DNA from 2 places in the Alcaligenes sp. SDU_A2 genome. Region 2 is predicted to be linked to the other one. Evidence: riboswitches for the same ligand, from Rfam matches in the RefSeq annotation. Region 2 holds a riboswitch; the other holds the start of a gene.
The links. Region 2 has a riboswitch for glycine ahead of AADW57_RS08570 (D-amino acid dehydrogenase). Riboswitches for the same ligand answer to the same signal wherever they lie in the genome.
Positions count from the first base shown of each region.

Region 1: linked by a shared signal. The riboswitch ahead of AADW57_RS02330 (alanine/glycine:cation symporter family protein) and the one ahead of AADW57_RS08570 (D-amino acid dehydrogenase) in region 2 are both predicted to bind glycine.

Region 1 is NZ_CP151273.1:504,875-514,819, forward strand. Features, by position in the region: gene AADW57_RS02300 (peroxidase-related enzyme) at 1-63, shown strand, start outside; gene AADW57_RS02305 (hypothetical protein) at 214-1,314, opposite strand; gene AADW57_RS02310 (OmpA/MotB family protein) at 1,317-2,021, opposite strand; gene AADW57_RS02315 (hypothetical protein) at 2,024-3,541, opposite strand; gene AADW57_RS02320 (alpha-hydroxy acid oxidase) at 4,060-5,196, shown strand; gene AADW57_RS02325 (hypothetical protein) at 5,432-5,764, shown strand; glycine riboswitch at 6,221-6,312, shown strand; glycine riboswitch at 6,314-6,415, shown strand; gene AADW57_RS02330 (alanine/glycine:cation symporter family protein) at 6,846-8,210, shown strand; partial or broken gene AADW57_RS02335 (IS3 family transposase) at 8,512-8,782, shown strand; tRNA gene AADW57_RS02340 (tRNA-Thr) at 8,986-9,061, opposite strand; gene cysP (thiosulfate ABC transporter substrate-binding protein CysP) at 9,388-9,945, shown strand, end outside.
Region 2 is NZ_CP151273.1:1,827,107-1,837,051, reverse strand. Features, by position in the region: gene AADW57_RS08595 (YkgJ family cysteine cluster protein) at 1-120, shown strand, start outside; gene AADW57_RS08590 (NADP(H)-dependent aldo-keto reductase) at 1,044-2,090, shown strand; gene AADW57_RS08585 (hypothetical protein) at 2,261-2,419, shown strand; gene nadA (quinolinate synthase NadA) at 2,548-3,690, shown strand; gene nadB (L-aspartate oxidase) at 3,690-5,165, shown strand; glycine riboswitch at 5,248-5,335, shown strand; glycine riboswitch at 5,337-5,423, shown strand; gene AADW57_RS08570 (D-amino acid dehydrogenase) at 5,469-6,830, shown strand; partial or broken gene AADW57_RS08565 (ATP-dependent DNA helicase) at 6,775-8,214, opposite strand; gene AADW57_RS08560 (VRR-NUC domain-containing protein) at 8,946-9,945, opposite strand, start outside.

The DNA of each region.
Region 1 (9,945 bases), 1.3 Mb from region 2:
GCCGCTATTTTTGGCTGGGCCAATCGCTTGATGCACAATCTGGGCGAATCCAAACCGCTTTAAGCGATAGCGGCATGTAGTTTGGAAGCAAGGCATGTCGTCGCTGGCGGCCTTGCCCCAGCTGTGCTGCCCGCGATCAGGGGCTTGGAAAGGCGCTCGAACGAATCCGTTCGAGCGTTTTTCTTTTAGGGCAGGGCAGCCTGGGACAGGCGATCAGGCATATCTTTCCAGCGCCTGAGCCAGACCATCAATTTGCCAGCCCGGCACCTTCGGGTATGGGGCGGGGTCCAGGCTGACGCCGGTTTTCAAGCTCGGCCAGGCCAGGTCCAGCGTAAACATCGCATCCACGCCGGGCAGCGCATGGTTCAGCTCGGGCATGGGCAAGCGCTTGGCGCGCACCAAGCCCAGCAAGCCGTGCAAGGCGGGGTCGGTAAAGCGGGTCAGATCGTCCCAATTGGAATGGGAGGGACGCGCCAGAGCGCGCTTGCGCGTAATCAACTGCATATCGGCGCGTTTGATGAACATGCTGGAGTGACCGGGCTGATCCCGATGGCAGGCAATGCACAGCGGTCGCAGATTGCTGGCCAGATTGTTGCCTTTATTGCTGTCTACATGGTGTACATGCAGCAGATGCCGGTGGTCCGCCAGCGTGATCCGGCATTCATCGCATTGCCAGTCGTGCTGTTGCCGGACGCGTTCCGAGATGTCTTTCCAGTCGTCGGTATAGCTGCCGCGCCCTATGTCCGTCTCCGTCCGGTTGGGCAGGTAGGTAAAGCAGGAGTTATAGGTCTTAAAGAACTCGGCAATATCAAAGCGGTTCCGGATCTGTTCACGGATATGGCGGTTTGATACCGCCGCTTGCTGGAAATTAAGCTTGTTCAGGCACAGTTTGCAGACCAATAAGTGTGCGTTGCCGGTGACTTCTGCCTTGGTAAAGGGGTTGAAACCGGTGATGGGGAAACTGCCGCTGAGGTTTTTGGTGGCAATGTAGCGCTCGAACCGTTTTTCCTTGCGCATGGTCTCTAGCCGCGAACAGTGGGCAATATGGAATTTATTGCCTTCTGCCCGGCCGGCCAGAACTTCGGCGGCATTGCGGTTGTGGTCTGGGATATATAACAGCACCTGCCTGCCCTGGTAGGACAGCAGACCGCCGATGTCCCCCAACTCGTCCAGGGCGACTTCCAGGCCCCGGGTTTCCAGAATCAGGTCGATGGGCTGGATTTTTTGGCTGGCTCCAACGCTAAATGGCTCCCGCGTCGATGTCAGCCGTTCGACCTGCCCCCACAGAGCCGCAAAATTAAAATGAAGGTTCATGGCTAGTCTTGCAGGATTTTCCGGATCTGTGTTTCGGCATTCGTCATTACCCGGAAGCTGACCCGGCGCGAACGCTCCGCATCTTCATGGCCGTGCTCGTCCAGCACCAGGCGGCTGGACGAAAAACCGACCGCCGCCATGTTCTGTCTGATCCACTCTTTTTCGCTTTTGACGGCATCCATATTCTGTATGTACAGCAGTACCGAACGGGTTCGTTCCTGCGACAGGGCCATATTGCGGAAATAGGCTTCTTCGGGCGGTGTCTGCTGGTTCCACTGCGAACTGGTGTGGCCTTCGATGCGGATCTCGTTCAAGGAATGGCGGAACTGGCTCAGCACCTTCAGGTAGCGTGGAAAAAAATCGTCCAGTATGTGCCGGAACGCCGGTTTGATAATGGCCGAGCCGGTCTGGAACAAGACATCGGGGGACTTGAACTCGAACGCCAGCGTCAAGGGATCGATGTCGGCGTTCCAGGCGTCCAGATCGTTCTGGAACTCCTTTTTCAGGTTCTCGTACAGCGCCACCTGGTTGTTCTGGTAGGTAACGGCCACTTCCTTGATCTTGTCGCGTTCGCCCAGGGCGTTGCGCATCAGCAAAATACTGATGAACAGAAACACGATCATCAAGCCCGACATCAGGTCCGACACACTCATCCAGTGGTCCGCATCTTCGGCCGCTTTTTTAGGCCCGCTTTTGCTCTGAAACATGCTTAGTTCTGCCCTGCGTGCGCATCCAGCTCTCGGGTCTGACGGCTGTAGGTGTCAAGCAAGTGCTTGGCAATCGTGGCCAAGGCACTGCCCAACTGATCCAGTGCCGCGTTCAGTTGGGTTTCCAGGGCCTTGTCCACCCCCTTTAACTGCACGTTGACGGCTTCGCCCGTTTGGCTGACGACGTCGGTAATCTGGCGCTCCAGGCCGTTCAGGCCCCGTTCCACGGTCTGGCGCATGGTGTTCACCGTCTGCTCCACCGACTGGTTCAGCGCATTGGCGGACTGGCTGACATTGGCCTCGATATGCCCCATGGCCGTTTGCACGGCCTGGCTGATGCCGTTGCTGATCAGGTCGGTGTTTTGCTCGACCTTGGTCATGGAACTGGTCAGCTCCTGCGAAATGGCTTCGCTCATGCCGGCGATCTCGTGGGCGGTCTTGATCAGGGACTGGTTGGTGCCCGTTACGCTGTCGCCAAACTCCGCTGCGCCTTCCAGAATGATCTTGGTCATGGCATCCGCACCTTCGCGGATCTTGGAGCCGACCTCTTCCAGCTTGCGTTGGATTTCCGGCATGGCTTGTGTGGCCTGCGCACGCATTTCTATAAAGGCGTCCAGATGGCGGGCCAGTTCCTGGATCTGGTGCTGATTCACGCTGAGCACGCCGGACAGCGCCTGCATGTCCTGCGGAATGCGGCCGGTTTCGACCTTGATCGCTTCCACCGCCACGCGGGTTCCGTCTATGGATTTCACACCGAGATCAAACAGCTCGGTCATTTTTTCCATCTGGCCCTTGTATTCAACCTGCCAGTCCACCAGTTTCTTGACCGATTCGTCCAGGCGCTTGAAGTTATCGCCGAACTGCTCCGTCAGATTTTGATTGAACTCCGTAATGACCCGGCTTAATGCTTCGATGACCTGTTCGGTGGCCGATTTGGAGAGTAGATCGCCGAAGGTTTGCAGTTGCGTCCACAGCTTTTCTTCAAAATTACGGTGTTGATTATTCTGGCTGCTCTTAAAGTCGGATAACTCGGTGCGCAGCAGCTTTAACTGGCCGACTAACGAACCTTCTTCTTTGCCGCCAATCGAGCTGACCAACGTAGACAGCAAAATCTGCTGGTTATTCATGACCGCATATATTTCGCGTGGGCCCACGTCGTCCGGAATATCGTCCTGCTTGGATTCGGGCTTTACCTGTTTGGACTCCCACCATTTGAACAACATGGCGCAGAACATGCCGACCACGCTGGTCACAAAAGCGGTTCTCAGGCCACCGAGCAGCCCGCGGATGCTGTCATCGATATTAGCCGGGTCAAAGACAAACAGCCCCCAAACGATGCCGGAAAATGTGCCCAGGATGCCGCAAGAGGTCATCATGGTGGGGGCAATCTCCACCAGCTTCGGGTTCGTGCCGGTTTTGACCGCGTGCCTGGCCTTGACGAATATCCAGCCTGTGATTGCGGCGAAAAAAAGAATGATTGCTATTTCTAGTTGATTTTCTTCTTTTAAAAAATCCATCATGGCAAACGTAATCCGATGCTGTGCAAATGAGCGAGAAGACAGAGAAAAGGGGAGGGCGTAGCTGCCGAATTTTCACTGTGTTAAATGTTAGTGAAAATTACAGTTTTTAGGGAATGCTGGAAATATACCCTAATCCTTATTTGGATTGTTGATTTCATTGGTTTTTTCTGAAATTCCGTCTTTTATTGTGTTGCTTTTTATAGTGGTTTTTTGAATTGGGTTTTTCTTGTAAAGCTGTGCTGTCGTTTGCGTTTGTGTTGGCGATGGTCTTGGCTCTTGTCTGCGGGATATGATCGCGTGCCGGTGCATCTGTTCTTTATGCAGCAAGCAATTCAAAGTTGCGGTGGCTCCGCCGGGGAGGGTTTGCTAGCGGACGGAGCGGCTGTCGGTCCAGTGGCAGGCTGTCCGGGTAGAAAACAGGATTTATCAGCACCGTCGTTTCACTATATGCTTTAGGTTTAAATAATTAGAATGACAGCCTGCAGTGGGCCGTTAAGCATATAAAGAGTGGCGACGACATGATGGTGAATCTTGACGATTTCAGGCAGGCGGCGCAGCGTGTGCTGCCCCGGTTTGTCTATGACTATGTAGCAGGTGGGGCCGACGATGAACTGTGTCTGCAGCGCAATCGTAGCGATCTGGAGTCGATGACCTTGATGCCGCGTAGCTTGCGCGATACCACCGCGGCCAGTACGCACATCCAGGTGTTCGGTCGTACCTGGAGCGCGCCTTTCGGCGTCGCGCCGGTCGGGCTGATCGATGTGGTACGGCCCCAAGGCGATAAGTTGGCGGCCCGCGCGGCAGGCAAGGCCGGATTGCCGTATATCTTGTCCACGGCATCCAATAGTTGTCTGGAAGAGGTGCGTCAGGCTACCGACGGCCCATGTTGGATGCAACTGTATGTCATGCAGGACAGAAGCATGGCGGACACTATTCTGGCGCGGGCGCGAGAAGCCGGTTTCGAGGCCCTGGTGCTGACGGTCGACGTGCCGGTCGGCGGCTATCGGGAAAAAGATCTGCGCCATGGCTTCAAACTGCCTTTCCGGCCTGGACCGCGTGTCCTGCTGGATATGGCGCTGCATCCTAATTGGCTGCGGCGACAAGCCTGGGCGGGGGCACCGCAATTCGTCAACCTGGTGCCGGCTGGCGGCGCGGGCTCGGCCCAGGCGCAGGCGGCCTTACTGTCCCGTACGATGGATCGCGCCCTGGTCTGGGAAGATCTGAACTGGTTGCGCTCGAAGTGGGACGGCCCTGTGCTGATCAAGGGCGTTTTGCACCCGGAGGATGCGCGGCTGGCGCTGCATGCCGGCGTGGATGGGCTGATCGTGTCCAATCATGGCGGGCGTCAGTTGGACGTGGCACCATCCAGTATGGCAGTGCTGCCGTCCATTCTGGACGTGGTGCAAAGCCGCTTGCCGGTGTTTGTGGACAGTGGCTTCAGGCGGGGCAGCGATGTGGCCAAGGCCCTGGCCCTGGGAGCGCAGGGCGTGTTTATGGGTCGGCCCGTGGCCTATGGCTTGGCGCAAGGCGGCGAACAAGGTGTGGCGCAGGTGCTGGATTTGGTTCGCCAGGAGTTGCTGCGCGCCATGATTCTGTTGGGCGCAAATCGGCCCGAAACATTGGCCGATTGCCTGCCCGTGCCGATGAGGGGGTAGGGCGCTTAAAAACATCGATAGCCGTCAGCAGGCCGTGCTATTTCGATTTTTTTATGGTTCTTCGCTAAATACCGGGGATTCCTTCGTATTGGGTGGGCCGTTCAGGCCAAGCAGAGAAAACCTCGGGTTCCCGCCAGACCGACCCTAGCAGGCCGGCTTGGCTGGGTCCTTCGCCCGCGCTATGCGCGGGTTCCCTGGTCAGGATGCCAGGGCGGGCGGGGCGTGAACTTGCAGGGTGATTCGTCAACTGGACGAATCACAAGCGTCCTGCTCGAACAGCACGCCCCTTGCCTCCCGCCCCGGCATCCTGCCTGCAGCGAAGGCCCTGACTCGCCCGCCATTCTGCTATGGTCGGCCTGGCGAGCACAGCACCGCTGTGCTCGACCCAAACGGCAAGGCGTCCGCGTACGCCGTACAAGGTATCAGCCATCCACATAATTTCTTGTTCGGCATGAAGGTGTATAGCCGGGGCTATGTCATCGGTGCTTTGAGCCGTTCACGGCGCAGCAAGATCAAAAGGGGCGGGTCGGATGGCTTGCCGCAGGCGGGGCGCGGGGACGGGGTGTAAGCGTCGTTCTGTGTGACGGCGGCGCTTGTTGCTTGTCCGGCGGACAAGCAACCCGCCGGAGTTAAGGACGCGTCCGGCCATACGCCCCGACCAAGGTACCGGCGCGCCGCGCTGGCAAGCCATCAGCCCCGTCCGAGCGTGCTGCGCCTTGAATGGCGTCTTCAAAAAACCAGTTCCTCATCGACTGGGTAAATTGGCTCCTGGAATTCTTCAAAGAACCTTTTTGAGTTATTGTTTTCTTTTTGTTTATTGCCTGTTTGCTTGGTGCAGGTGATTGCCGGAGTTAATCGGTTTTTATATCCATTCTGTTGTCATGCTGCTTGCAGGGTGACGGGCTGTGTATTTTCCTTGATCGGGGCGTTTTTTGGTGAATCCGAAAAATAGCTGGTAGTAACCCGAACGGGGTAAGCACCAATAGTTATCGAAATAGCGCACTTCTACTATGTGGGCGTCGATCGCTACGTTACGAAAGAGATCTTGCGCTACAGCAAGACGCCGAAGGAGCAACCACCCCGGAAACTCTCAGGCAAAAGAATCCTAACGTCAGGACAATCTGGAGAGAGGCATTCAATTGCCCGCCGAAGGGGACCGTGCAGGGCCTGCCACGCAGCGTCGCTCATGGATAAAGCTCTCAGGTCAAAGGACAGATGGGGTGCCAATGCCGGCCGGCATTGCGCTCCTTTGCCGTGTGCCTTCATTATGAGAACTTCGATAGCGTCACTCTTGCCCCTATTTGTTTCCGATAGCATCTCTCTTGCGCCGCATTCTGACGGCGATACGCAGGTGTAAGCTTTTACCGTCGATACGGCGATGGGCTCATCGCTGATCGCGTCGGGGACGGCATCGATGCGTATTTTTTTCTTCCTGCCTCGCGCCATTCACGGATATTCCTGTTTTTATTAGATTGTTTGTTAATCGTTCATTGGACGGTCCTGTCTCTAAAATGGGGACCTTCCTGGGCGCAGCTTCGCCTTGAAAGAGGCTGTTGATTATTCTGTATGGTTATGAGATATTTCCTGCCCTAATTGGGGGCGACATTCTGGTTCATTGAAAATAAGCATTAAACGCAAGGATAATTTATATGGACAAGCTCATAGAATTCATTGATCAGATTAATGCGGTGGCGTGGGGGCCGCCTATGCTGTTGCTGCTGACGGGTACTGGCCTGTTCCTTAGTCTAGGTCTGCGTTTCATACCACAGCGCAATCTGGTATATGGGTTCAAAATGCTTTGGAAAGGGCGTAAAAGCACCGAAAAAGGCGATATCAGCCCCTTCAATGCCTTGATGACCGCCTTGTCCGCCACCATCGGTACCGGCAATATCGCCGGCGTGGCCACGGCCATCTACTTCGGCGGGCCCGGTGCCATGTTCTGGATGTGGGTCATCGCCCTGGTCGGCATGGCCACCAAGTTCACCGAAGCCGTTTTGGCCGTGCACTTTCGGGAAGTGGATGACAAGGGCCGCTATGTAGGTGGCCCTATGTACTACATCAAAAATGGCCTGGGCAGCAATTGGAAATGGTTGGGTATTGTGTTTGCCACCTTCGGCATGTTTGCCGGATTCGGCATCGGCAATACCATCCAGTCCAATTCGGTGGCCGAAGTCCTTAAAACCACGTTCAGCATTCCCACGCTGGCCACCGGCAGTGTCATTGCCGTGTTGACTGCGCTGATTCTGGTCGGCGGCATCAAGCGTATCGGCGAAGTGGCCGGCAAGCTGGTGCCGTTCATGGCGCTGTTCTATGTGGGCGGCGGTCTGATCGTATTGGTCCTGAACGCCGACAAGATTCCTGATGCGTTCTCGTTGATTTTCTATCACGCCTTCAATCCTACGGCAGCCGGCGGCGGCTTCCTGGGTGCCACGGTGTGGGCTGCCATGCGCTACGGCATTGCGCGCGGCATCTTCTCGAACGAAGCCGGCCTGGGCAGCGCCCCGATTGCGCACGCTACCGCTCAAACCGACAATCCCATCCGTCAGGGCACGGTAGCCATGCTGGGCACCTTCCTGGATACCATTGTGGTGTGCAGCATTACCGGTCTGGTCATTCTGGTGACCGGTGCCTGGCAAAGCGGCGAGAACGGTGCATCCCTGTCGGCCTTCGCCTTTTCCCAGACACTGGGCGTGGCCGGCCAGTACATCGTCAGCATAGGTATCGCCATCTTCGCCTTCACCACCATCATTGGCTGGAGCTTTTACAGCGAAAAGTGCGCTCAGTTCCTGTTTGGCGAACGGTCTAACCTGCCGTTCCGCCTGCTGTGGATTGTTGCCATCCCCATCGGCACCTACCCCGGCATGGACTTGGCCAGCCTCTGGCTGGTCGCCGACACCCTGAACGCCTTGATGGCCATCCCCAACCTGATCGCCCTGCTGTTGCTGAGCCCAGTCGTCTTTAAACTGACGCGCGACTACTTCGGCAATCCGCGCCTGGTGCATCAGGTCGGATAAAGCAAGATCGACTCTGCTGGGGAGGAACACATCCTTCCCGGACCAGATCGCGGATTAGCTGTGACAAACGCCAACCCGAAAGGGTTGGCGTTTGTATTTGAGGCATCCATTGTGAGCCTGTTGATTGGGAGGTAGGCTGCATGGACCGGCTCGGCCTAGCCCAAAGTGCGGACATTGCTCTGTCTGTATTGCCAGCCTTCAGGTCGCTGTTGTGTCAGACCAGACCGCTGTGCAGGTCTTACATGTTGCTGGTTTTCGCCTTATCAGCTCGGGGTACTGTTCAGCTGTCTGGTAATGCCCCCGTCAATCGCAGCAAACCGATAGGTTGATACACCAAAGCGACAGAGGCTCTCAAGGTAGCTTCAAGTGGTCGTTGCAACACCTCAACAAAAGAGGGGTTATACAGAGCGACACGCTCAAACTGGTATCGAGTCTTTTGTAGGCCGTCGCGGAGAGAGTTACGACAACGCCTTACAGAAACCATCCATGCTCTTTATAAGGCAGAAGTGATTCATCGTCGTGGCCCCTGGAAAACCAAGGCATTTGTTGAATTGATGGCGCTCGAATGGGTTTAGCAATGTTGAGAATCACCGTATGCGGGTCTTAGCCCAGTGCGGTCGGAATGGTGTAATCAACCGTGACTATTGAATGCCTATCCCCCGCTTATGGGGTAGAGCCGACTGCTTACGGCATTGACCGAATTTGGTTTTGCTTACACGGAACCCAAAAAGCAAAACGCCACCCGGTTAGGGGTGGCGTAGGTGCTTGATAACTTTGGTGCCGGCTAAAGGAGTTGAACCCTCGACCTTCGCATTACAAGTGCGCTGCTCTACCAACTGAGCTAAGCCGGCGAATTTACGATTATAGCGGTGTTCCGGGCGGTGTGGCAATTATTGTGTTGCAGTCCAGCAGTCCAGCAGTCCAGCAGTCCAACCGGGCAGGGCTTAGTGGCTTGGTGGTTTTGTTCGACGCTTATTTTTTGGGTAATACATTTCTTTTAGTTATAAAAGAATGCCCAAAAGTTCGTTTTAAATGCCTTATCCCCTATCCATAATGAATTCCATCAAGGCTGCGGTTATATGCAGCTGTCGTGTGGGGCGGTGTGTGTCGGCGGTTGCAGGCCCCTGCCAACTTTATCCGGGATGTGACGGGCCTGTTCGGGCCCCAGGGGAAAATCATGAAATTGAAGTCTGTGCTGGGTGCTGCCTTGTTGTTGTCGTCGTTGGTGGGCGGTGCGGCCAGTGCGCAAGTCACGTTGTTGAATGCCTCGTTCGATGTGGCGCGCGAGACCTTTGCGGCCATCAACCCCAAGTTCGTCGAGTACTGGAAGGCTAAGACCGGTCAGGACATCAAGATCGATCAGTCCTTCGCGGGCACATCCCGTCAGGCCCAGGACATTAGCCAGGGCAAGAAAGTGGACACGGTCACTTTCAATCAGGTCACAGATATCGAGTTTTTGGCCGAGCGCGGCGCAGTGGCCAAGGACTGGGCCAGCAAGTTTCCTAACAATAGCTCTCCTTACTACAGCACGATTGCGTTCTTGGTGCGCAAGGGCAATCCCAAGAACATCCAGTCCTGGGATGATCTGGCCCGCGACGACGTAAAGTTGGTGTTCCCTAATCCCAAGACCTCGGGCAATGCGCGTTATACCTATCTGGCTTCCTGGCTGTACGCGAATGATAAGTTCGGCGGTGACGAGGCCAAGACCAAGGAGTTTGTGCGCAAGATCCTGGGC
Region 2 (9,945 bases):
GCGGACGGCAGCCCCAATCCAGATTGCCAGCGCCTGCGCGCCAAGCATGGCCTGCCGCCCCTGCCCCACCGTCCCGATCCACAAACGCCGGCCACGCCGGAACACGACAAAGCGGCCTAGCAAGGACTAGCTCATCAACTGGCCGGCTTGTCGTGAACCGGCTTTTTTATTGGTTCTTCGACGAGTTCCGGAAGCCAGTTTAGCCAGTTGATGACAAACTGGCTTTTTGAAGACGCCATTCAAGGCCCAGCAAACTCGAGCAAGGCTGATGACTTACCGACGCACCGGTGCCCTGGTTGGGCCACATAGCCGAGTGCGTCCTTAACTCCGGCGGCTTGCTTGTCCACCGGACAATCAACAAGCGCCGCCATCAAACAGAACGACGCTTACACCCCGTCCCCATATCCCAGCGCATCGCCCCGGCAAGCCCATTCGACCCGCCCCTTTCGAGCGTGCTGCGCCTTGAACGGTTCAAAACACAGGTGACATAGCCCCGGCCATACATAGTCATACCCAACAGAACATTGAGCGTATGGCTGATATCTTATTCAACGCACGCGGACGTCGCGCCATTTGGGCCAAACAGAGAGAACCTCGGGTTCTCGCCAGGCCGGCCATAGCAGGCCGGTGGGCGAGTCAGGGCCTTCGCCGCAGGCGGGATACTGGGGCGGGAGGCAAGGGGCGTGCTGTTCGAGCAGGGCGCGTGTGATTCGTCCGGTGGACGAATCACACTGCGAGTTCACGCCCCGCCCGATCCAGTATCCTGACCAGGGAACCCGCGCGCAGCGCGGACGAAGGCCCCAGCCAAGCCGGCCTGCTATGGCCGGCCTGGCGAGAACAGCACCGGCCTGCTTGACCCAAACAGCCCACCCCATACGAAGCAATCCCCGGTATTGAGCGAAGAACCTTTTTATTACCCGGGCGCACAAGCACATGCGCCAGAACCACCATAGACAAAAGTCGCTCTCAGCGAGGGCCGTAAAACGCGCTACCATGCTGCTCTTGTAGGGCCGCCCGGCCCTGCGTTTTCGGGAGTTGATGTAATGAAATACCGCAAGCTGGGCAATACGGACCTGGATGTCAGCGTGATCGGTCTGGGCACCATGACCTATGGGGAACAGAACAGCGAGGCCGACGCCCACGCGCAACTGGATCTGGCGTTGGAATTGGGCGTGAATCTGGTTGATACCGCCGAAATGTACCCGGTGCCGCCATCGGCCGCGACCCAGGGCCGGACTGAACACTATATAGGCACTTGGCTGGCCAGCCGTGGACGCCGTCAGGATATTGTGCTGGCCAGCAAAATCGCCGGCCCGCAGCGCGATCCGCAGCGCCCAGGGCATATCCGCGACGGCGCGACTCACCTGGATCGCAAAAATCTGGAGCAAGCCCTGCACGACAGTCTGCGCCGCCTGCAGACAGACTATCTGGATCTGTATCAGTTGCATTGGCCCGATCGCAGCACCGTCACCTTCGGCCAGCGCAGCTACCCCTGGAAAGACGAATACACCGTACCGATCGAGCAGACGCTGGAGGTGCTGGATGATTTTGTACGCCAGGGAAAAGTGCGCCATATCGGCGTATCCAACGAAACACCGTGGGGCGTGGCACGCTACCTGGAACTGGCCCGGCACAGGTCCTTACCCCTGATCGCCACCATCCAGAACCCCTACAATCTGCTGAACCGCGTGTTCGAAGAAGGTTTGTCGGAGTTCTGTCATTACGATGGCGTGGGCCTGTTGGCGTATTCGCCGCTGGCGATGGGCGTATTGACCGGCAAGTACGACCACGGTGCCCGGCCCGCCGATGGCCGCCTGACCGTCTACGAACGCTTTAAGCGCTACGATGGCCCCAATGCCCGCGAAGCGGGCCTGGCCTATAACGATCTGGCCCGCCGCCACGGCATCCCTCCCGCTCAACTGGCCTTGGCCTGGGTAAACCAACAAGCATTCACCAGCAGCAACCTGATCGGAGCCACGACCCTGGAACAACTGCGCGAGAACATCGCCAGCGTAAATGTGACGCTGGACGACGAACTGATTGCCGCCATCAACGAGATCCATCGCCGCTACCCCAATCCAGCTCCCTGATGGTCAAGGCGCTTGATCGCGCACGTAAAAGCCGATCAGGCGCTACCTTGGAGCGACACCGTTGGAACAACACCGGGCGGGCCGATCGGTCTGCCCGGAGAGTCTGGCTACGCTGTCACTCCGGGCAGACCGGACTACGGAAGCCAGACAGTGCCAGCAAAGGGACCAACATGGGCAACAAGACAAACCGTGCAAACGATGCGGACAACCAGATAGACCGCTCGGGCACGCAGCCCGTCCCGGCTCCAAGCACCGCCGCGGCCAACGCCAACGCCAACGCCAACGCCAACGCCAACGCCAGAAAAACACATAAGTCATCAGGCGGCTAAATAAAACATCGCTTGCACAGGCTGTTTTTTCCTATTATGCTCAAAAAAAGCATAATAAACCGGAGACACATCCCATCTGCCGGCTTTTTTTGATTCATTTATACTCAATTTGAGCAATAAGGAAGGCCATGCCTACGCAATTTCCTATCGACGTTTGCCAGCCCCGCGACAACGCAGCACTATCCCACCATATTGCCTGGCAAGCTGTGCCCGGTAAAAGTGCTGCTCCTGCCGACGCCCGGCAGTTGCGCACCGAACTGGCCCAGACACTGCGTGAGCAGGACGCCGTTCTGGTGGCGCACTACTACACAGACCCGGATGTACAGGACCTGGCCCTGGAGACCGGAGGCTGCGTGGGCGACTCGCTGGAAATGGCACGTTTCGGGCAAGAACATGCCGCGCGCACCGTCGTTGTGGCCGGCGTCAGTTTCATGGCCGAATCGGCCAAAATCCTAAGTCCCGACAAACGCGTACTGGCCGTACATGCGCAGGCCACATGCTCACTGGACCTGGGCTGCGCTCCCGAGGACTTTGCCCGATTCTGCGACGCCCACCCCGATCGCAGCGTGGTGGTCTATGCCAATACCAGCGCCGCTGTGAAAGCCCGGGCCGACTGGGTGGTGACCTCATCGATTGCGCTGGATATTGTGCGCCACCTGCATGAGCAAGGCAAAAAAATCCTGTGGGCTCCGGATCGCCACCTGGGCGCATACATCCAGCAGCAGACCGGGGCCGACATGCTGCTGTGGCAAGGCTCCTGCCTGGTTCACGACGAATTCAAGGCCGACGCGCTACAAACCATGAAGCAAACCCATCCGCAAGCACGGGTACTGGTACATCCCGAATCCCCGGCTGGCGTCATTGCCCTGGCCGATGTAGTGGGGTCGACCACGCAACTGATCAAAGCTGCCTGCCAGGACCGGGCCGACACCTTTATCGTGGCGACAGACCAAGGCATTTTGCACGCCATGCGACGACAAGCACCTGGCAAGACATTTCTGGCCGCTCCCACGGCTGGTGAAAGCGCCACCTGCAAAAGCTGTGCCTATTGCCCCTGGATGGCCTTGAACTCCTTGCACGCCTTGCACGCCTTGCGCGACAGCCTGCTGCAAGACGGCCCCGGCGTGCAGATCGACGCCAACATCGCGGCGCAAGCCCGCCGTTCCCTGCAACGCATGCTGGATTTTGCGGCAGAGCGTCAGACCGCGCTGCGTGTCCAGGCGGATATGGCCGAGCATACCGCCTTGTTTCAGCACGTCGGAGCCGCCTGATGAGCACGCACGTGCTGATTGTGGGGGCAGGACTGGCGGGCCTGACCCTGGCCCTGTCCCTGCCCCGAACGCTGACGGTAACAATCATCAGCCACGTCCCCCTGCCCGGCGGTGCCAGCCCATGCGCGCTCGGCGGCATTGCCGCCGCGATAGACCCGCAAGATAGCCTGGAACAACATGTGCTGGACACGCTGAACGCCGGCGCGCAGCACGCTGACCCGCAACGGGTGCAGGCTATTTTGCAGTCGGCACCAGAAGCCGTGCAGTGGCTGCTGGAACAGCATGTCGCTTTTGACCGTACGGCCGACGGCGCACTGCATCTGACCCGCGAAGGTGGCCACGGGCAGCGCCGCATAGTCCATGCAGCCGATGCCAGCGGGCAGGCTATCATGCGGGCATTAACACAACGACTGTCCAAGGCCAGCCATATACAGGTGCGCAGCCCATGCCAGGTACTGGCCTTGCGCCGCAACAGGCACGGCGCGATAGCCGGGGTGGATCTGTACGATCATCGTCGTGCTGCGCACCAGACCCTGCAGGCGGATCATGTCGTGCTGGCGACCGGCGGTCTGGGACGGCTCTATGCGCACAGCACCAATCCTGAAGGCGCGTTGGGCCACGGCGTGGCGCTGGCCTGGCGTGTCGGGGCCACCATACAGGATCTGGAATTCCTACAGTTCCACCCAACCTGCCTGCGCCAGGACGGTCCACCTCTTTTACTGACAGAAGCCTTGCGCGGCGAAGGCGCGCACCTGCTCGATGCCCACGGACAGCGTTTCATGCCGGCACACGATCCCCGCGCCGAGCTGGCACCGCGCGATATCGTGGCCCGCGCCATCGACGAACAGATGCGCCGCGAAGACCGGCCACATGTCTGGCTGGATGCCCGCCATCTGGGCTCGGCAACCTTGCAGCGCCAGTTCCCACGCGCCCTGCAACAGTGCCTGCAACGCGGGTTCGACCTGCGTCGGGACTGCCTACCCGTGGCTCCAGCCGCACACTATGCCTGCGGCGGGGTGCTGACCGATCTACACGGCCATAGCAGCATTGCCGGACTGTATGCCGTGGGCGAGGTCGCCTGCACCGGCCTGCACGGAGCAAACCGACTGGCCAGTAATTCATTGCTGGAATGCGTAATCATGGGCCGGGCCGCCGCGCGCGCCATTATCGACACACCGCCTGCCCGCCGTGCCAGCTTGGAGCCCTTGCCTGTCGCCGAACCCGCCCTGCCCCGGCCAGATCCCAGCCTGCCCGAACTGCAGACTGTGATGCAGACTCAGGTAGGCCTGCGCCGCCATCACCAGGGTCTGACGCAAGCCGCACACACTCTGGCCGACTGGCGCACGCGCCTGGCCAGCGGCGATTCGAGTCCCGCCAGAACAGCACTGGGTTTAAGCGTGGATACCGCCTGGCTGCTGACGCAAGCCGCACTGGCGCGTGAACACAGCCTGGGCGCTCACTATCGATTGGACTGAGCAAATGGCACGCCGCTCACAGATCCCTAGGTTTTCCCTGATTGCTCTATAGCCCTATTAACAGTATGGTGTGCCTGTCATTGCAGGCGGTATGAAAGAGACCTGTTCACTCAGGCGCCGACGGAGCAACCACCCCGGAAACTCTCAGGCCAAAGGATCGTACCAGCCCGACAATCTGGAGAGCGGCGCATAGCGCGCCCACCGAAGGAGCCTGGTCCGCACGCGGCCAGATAAACTCTCAGGTCACAGGACAGATGGGGTATTGTCGCCAACCGGCGGCAATTCATCCCTCTGGAGCCTGAAATGTCTCACATCGCCGTCATCGGCGCCGGTATCAGCGGCGTCACCACTGCTTACGCCCTAGCCCGCCAGGGTTTCCAGGTTACGGTCATCGACCGCCTGCGCTATCCTGCCATGGAAACCTCGTTTGCCAACGGCGGCCAACTATCGGCCTGCAATGCCGAAGTCTGGAACAGCCGCAGCACCATCATGAAGGGCCTGAAGTGGATGCTGCGCAAAGATGCGCCGCTGCTGTTCAACCCCCGCCCCAGCTGGCACAAATACAGCTGGATGGCGCAGTTCATGCGCGCCATCTCGGGCTACGAGACCAACACCATCGAAACCGTGAAGCTGGCCATCACGGCCCGCGAAAACCTGTTTCAATGGGCTAAGGACGAACAAATCGATTTCGACCTGGAACAGCGCGGCATTTTGCACATTTACCATACCGCCTACGGATTCGAATCGGGCAAGCGCGTCAGCCAGTTGCTGCAACGCGGCGGCCTGGAGCGCCGCACCGTCACCAACGAAGAAATCCACCAGATCGAACCTACGCTGCAAGGCACTTACTACGGCGGATTTTTTACGCCCTCGGACGCCACGGGCGACATCCATAAATACACGCGCGGCCTGGCCCGCGCCTGCGAACAGCGCGGCGTGCGCTTCTTGCAAGACACCGAAGTGCTGGGCGTGCGCTGCGGCCCGCCGCACCAGATCCAGTTGCGTACCGGCACCGGCACGGACGCGCAAACCCACAGCCTGCAAGTCGATTCGCTGGTGGTGTGCGCCGGCGTCGGCAGCCGCCATCTGGCCAAGCTGCTGGGCGACTACATCAATATCTATCCGGTCAAGGGCTACTCGATTTCCGCCTACCTGGATACACCTGAAAGCCAGGCAGCCGCGCCCTGGGTCAGCCTGCTGGACGAGGAAGCCAAGATCGTGACCAGCCGCCTGGGCAATGACCGCTTGCGCGTGGCCGGAACCGCCGAATACAACGGCGAAAACAAAGACATACGCGCCGACCGCATCGCCCCGTTGGTGAACTGGACACGCCGCAATTTCCACGACGCCGCCACCGACCGTGTCGTGCCTTGGGCGGGCCTGCGTCCCATGATGCCCGACATGATGCCGCGCGTACAGGCCGGCAGCCGCCCCGGCGTCTACTACAACACCGGGCACGGCCACCTGGGCTGGACGCTGTCGGCCGCCACGGCGCAAATCATTACCGAGCTGATTGTGCAGCGCACTCGGGAAGCCGAGCCGCTTCGATCCGCCACCACGGCGGCAACAACTGCTGCACCCGCCGCTGCCCATAGCGCTCGTCCAGCAGATACACATAGCCCCGATCCTGTTCATCGCGAATCACACGGCCCGCGGCCTGTATAACCTTGCGCAAGCCAGGGTACAAATAGGTGTAGTCGTAGGCCCGGCGTTCCCCGAACAGCCGGGCCATTACCTGCCGAACCGACTCGTTGACCTCGTTAAACTGGGGCAAACCCAGTGTGGCGATAAAGGCCCCCAGCAAACGCTTGCCGGGCAAATCCACCCCTTCGGAAAACGCCCCGCCCAAGACGGCCAGGCCGATGCCTTGCCCTTGCGGCGTAAAATGCGCCAGAAACTGAGCGCGCTGGGTATCATTCATGGACGGGGTCTGCCGCCATAACGGCAGTTCGGGATAGCGCTGTGCCAGCGCTTCATACACCTGTTCCAGATAATCAAAACTACTTAAAAACAGCAGATAATTGCCCGGCTGCGCCGCATAGGCGTGCGCGACAATATCGCAGACACTGCTCAGACTGGCGGCCCGATCGGCATAGCGGGTGGACAAACCCGCATACCGGCGCACCTGCAATTGCTCGGTACGATATGGCGAGGGAACATCCAACACCGGACTGCATGGCGGCACGCCCAACAGATCGCGGTAAAAATCGGTGGGGGTCAGCGTGCCGGAAAACAGCACCACGCCGTGCGCATCACCATAGCGCTCCTGCAAAAACGGTGCCGGCACCACATTACGGATGCGCACAGTCATACCCTGACGCCCGGCGACCGCATCGAACAAGGAATGCGCCCCGAAATACCCAGCCAGATCCGCAAAATACAGCACAGAAAAATACGCCTGCAACAAGGCGCTGTTCTGCGGCAAGGGGTGGTCGGCCACGTGACTGCCCAGTCGTGCCGCCAGATGCTCGCATTCCTGCAGCAGGGACGCGGGAATGGCTTCCTGCCCCATTTGCGTGCTGCCTTCCTCGCCCAGACAGTCGTCCATGACCCGTACAAGGCGACTAAGGTAGCGTTTCAAGTTTGAAGGCGCGCTTTTGCGCGCGCCGCGCAACTGCTCCTGCGACAGTTCGGCTGAATACATGCTGCGCGCCCGATCCAACAGATTATGGGCTTCGTCCACCACCACGGCGCTGCGCCAGCGCTGGGACAGCGTCTGACCATGCAGCATGGCCGACGTGTCGAAATAATAGTTATAGTCGCCGACCGCCACATCGCTCCAGCGCAGCATTTCCTGTCCCAAATAGTAAGGACAGACATCATGATCCCGCGCCACGGCCTGCAAAGTATGGCTGTCCAGTTGGGGCTGGGTCACGGCACAGGCCCGGGCAGCAGGCAAGCGATCGTAAAACCCGTGAGCCAAGGGACAAGACTCGCCATGACAGGCCTTGTCCGGATGGACGCACTGCTTGTCGCGCGCCACCAGTTCCAGCACGCGCCACGGGGCAGGCCCGGCCGTTGCCAGGCGATCAAGCGCATCCAATGCCATTTGCCGGCCGGAATTTTTGGCCGTCAGATAAAACAACTTATCCAGACCGGCCTCGGGCATGGCTTTCAGCCCGGGGAAAAGCACGGCCAAGGTCTTGCCTATGCCGGTAGGAGCTTGCGCCATCAGGCACTGTGCATCGCGCTGTGCCCGGTAGGCGGCCACGGCCAGCTCCCGTTGGCCGGCCCGAAAACCCGCAAAGGGAAACGACAAGTGCCGGCACGCCTGGTCGCGCGTTTGCCGATGCTGCTGTTCTTGCTGCGCCCAGATCTGATACAGACGGCATTGCTGCTCGAAGAACGCCTGCAACTGTGCCCGGTCCTTATATTCGGCCAGCGCTGTTTCAGTATGCTTGTCCACCTGAAAGTACACCACGCTGACCGTCAGGCCGGGCAGATCGCGCTCCTGGCATAGCATGGCGGCATACATCATGGCCTGGGCCTGGTGCAAACGACGATGATGGACCGGAATACGCTCGAATGCCCCCCGGTAGGTCTTGATCTCCTCCAGCCGCAGCGCCTGAGGGTCGAAACCATCGGCACGCCCACGTACCCGCAAGTCCTGGAACTGCGATTCCAGAGACACCTCGGATTCGTAATGCGACGGGCGTTGCAAACGCAGCTGATCGTGCCCCCACATGCCTTCCTGGGCGCTGGGTGCGGGTGTAAAGCGCAAGTCCAGATCGCCGCTGCGGGCGGTAAATTCGCACAAGGTACGCACGCCTACAGTCATGCTCATGCAAGCGGCTCCCGGCTGACATGGCAGACCCGCGCCGGAATACCCTGCTGCTCGAAATAGCTTAGCCAACGTCGCTGATTATCTTGCAGACGATCCCCCGGCCCCTTGACCTCGATCAGCTCGTACCAATTCTGCGCAGGCAGGAAACGGATCAGGTCCGGCAGACCGGCGCGGTTATCGCGCCAATCCTGCAACACACGCCGGAAAATCGCGTGCAGATGCTGCGGGGGAATGCAGCGCAAAGCCAGCTCCAGCGTGTTTTCCCCCAAAGCCGGCCAAAACAGCAAGGGACACTGCATACCCTGTTTGTCGCGCCAGCGAGCCCGTATGCATTCTTTGTAGCCGGGACCATCCAGCAAGGCCAGCGCCTGATCGAATAAAGGCCGGCGCCGCGCCACGAAATCCGGACTGCTCCAATCGGCAGGGCTGCTCTGGTAGGGATGAAAGAACGCACCGGGCAAAGGCGCAAAAATGGCCTCCCAGCACAGCAGCCCCAACAAGCCCGGCAGCAGCGTATTTTCCACATATTGAACCGGTGCCAGTTCGGTATGCCAATGCGCCATGACCTGCCACTCCACGCGCTGCCCGTCATCGGGCAGCACCAAGCGGCTAAGCTGGGTGCGTGCCTGCGCCCGCTCCAACGACACCGGCTGTTCAGGCCACCTGGCCTTGGGAGCCAGTTTACGCAAGCGGGGCAGCATGCGCGCCAGCTTCTGGACTTCGGCTTCGCTTTCGGGCCGTTCCCAGGCCTGACAAAACAGGCCCCAGGCATCAGGCCCGTTCTGCTGCCTCTCCAGCACCCGCACACGACGCTGCCGGGCACCGGGCCAGGTGCTGCGGCAATAGGCCTGGTCGGCCAACTCCCACCAGGCTTGGCGCTCGGCCTCTTGCCCAAGTGAAAACAACGTTTTGTCCCGACGGCGCTGCAACCAGTCGCTATCGGTCACGATGGCACACACCGCCTGCAAACGCGCTTGCCATTGCGCGCGATCTGGC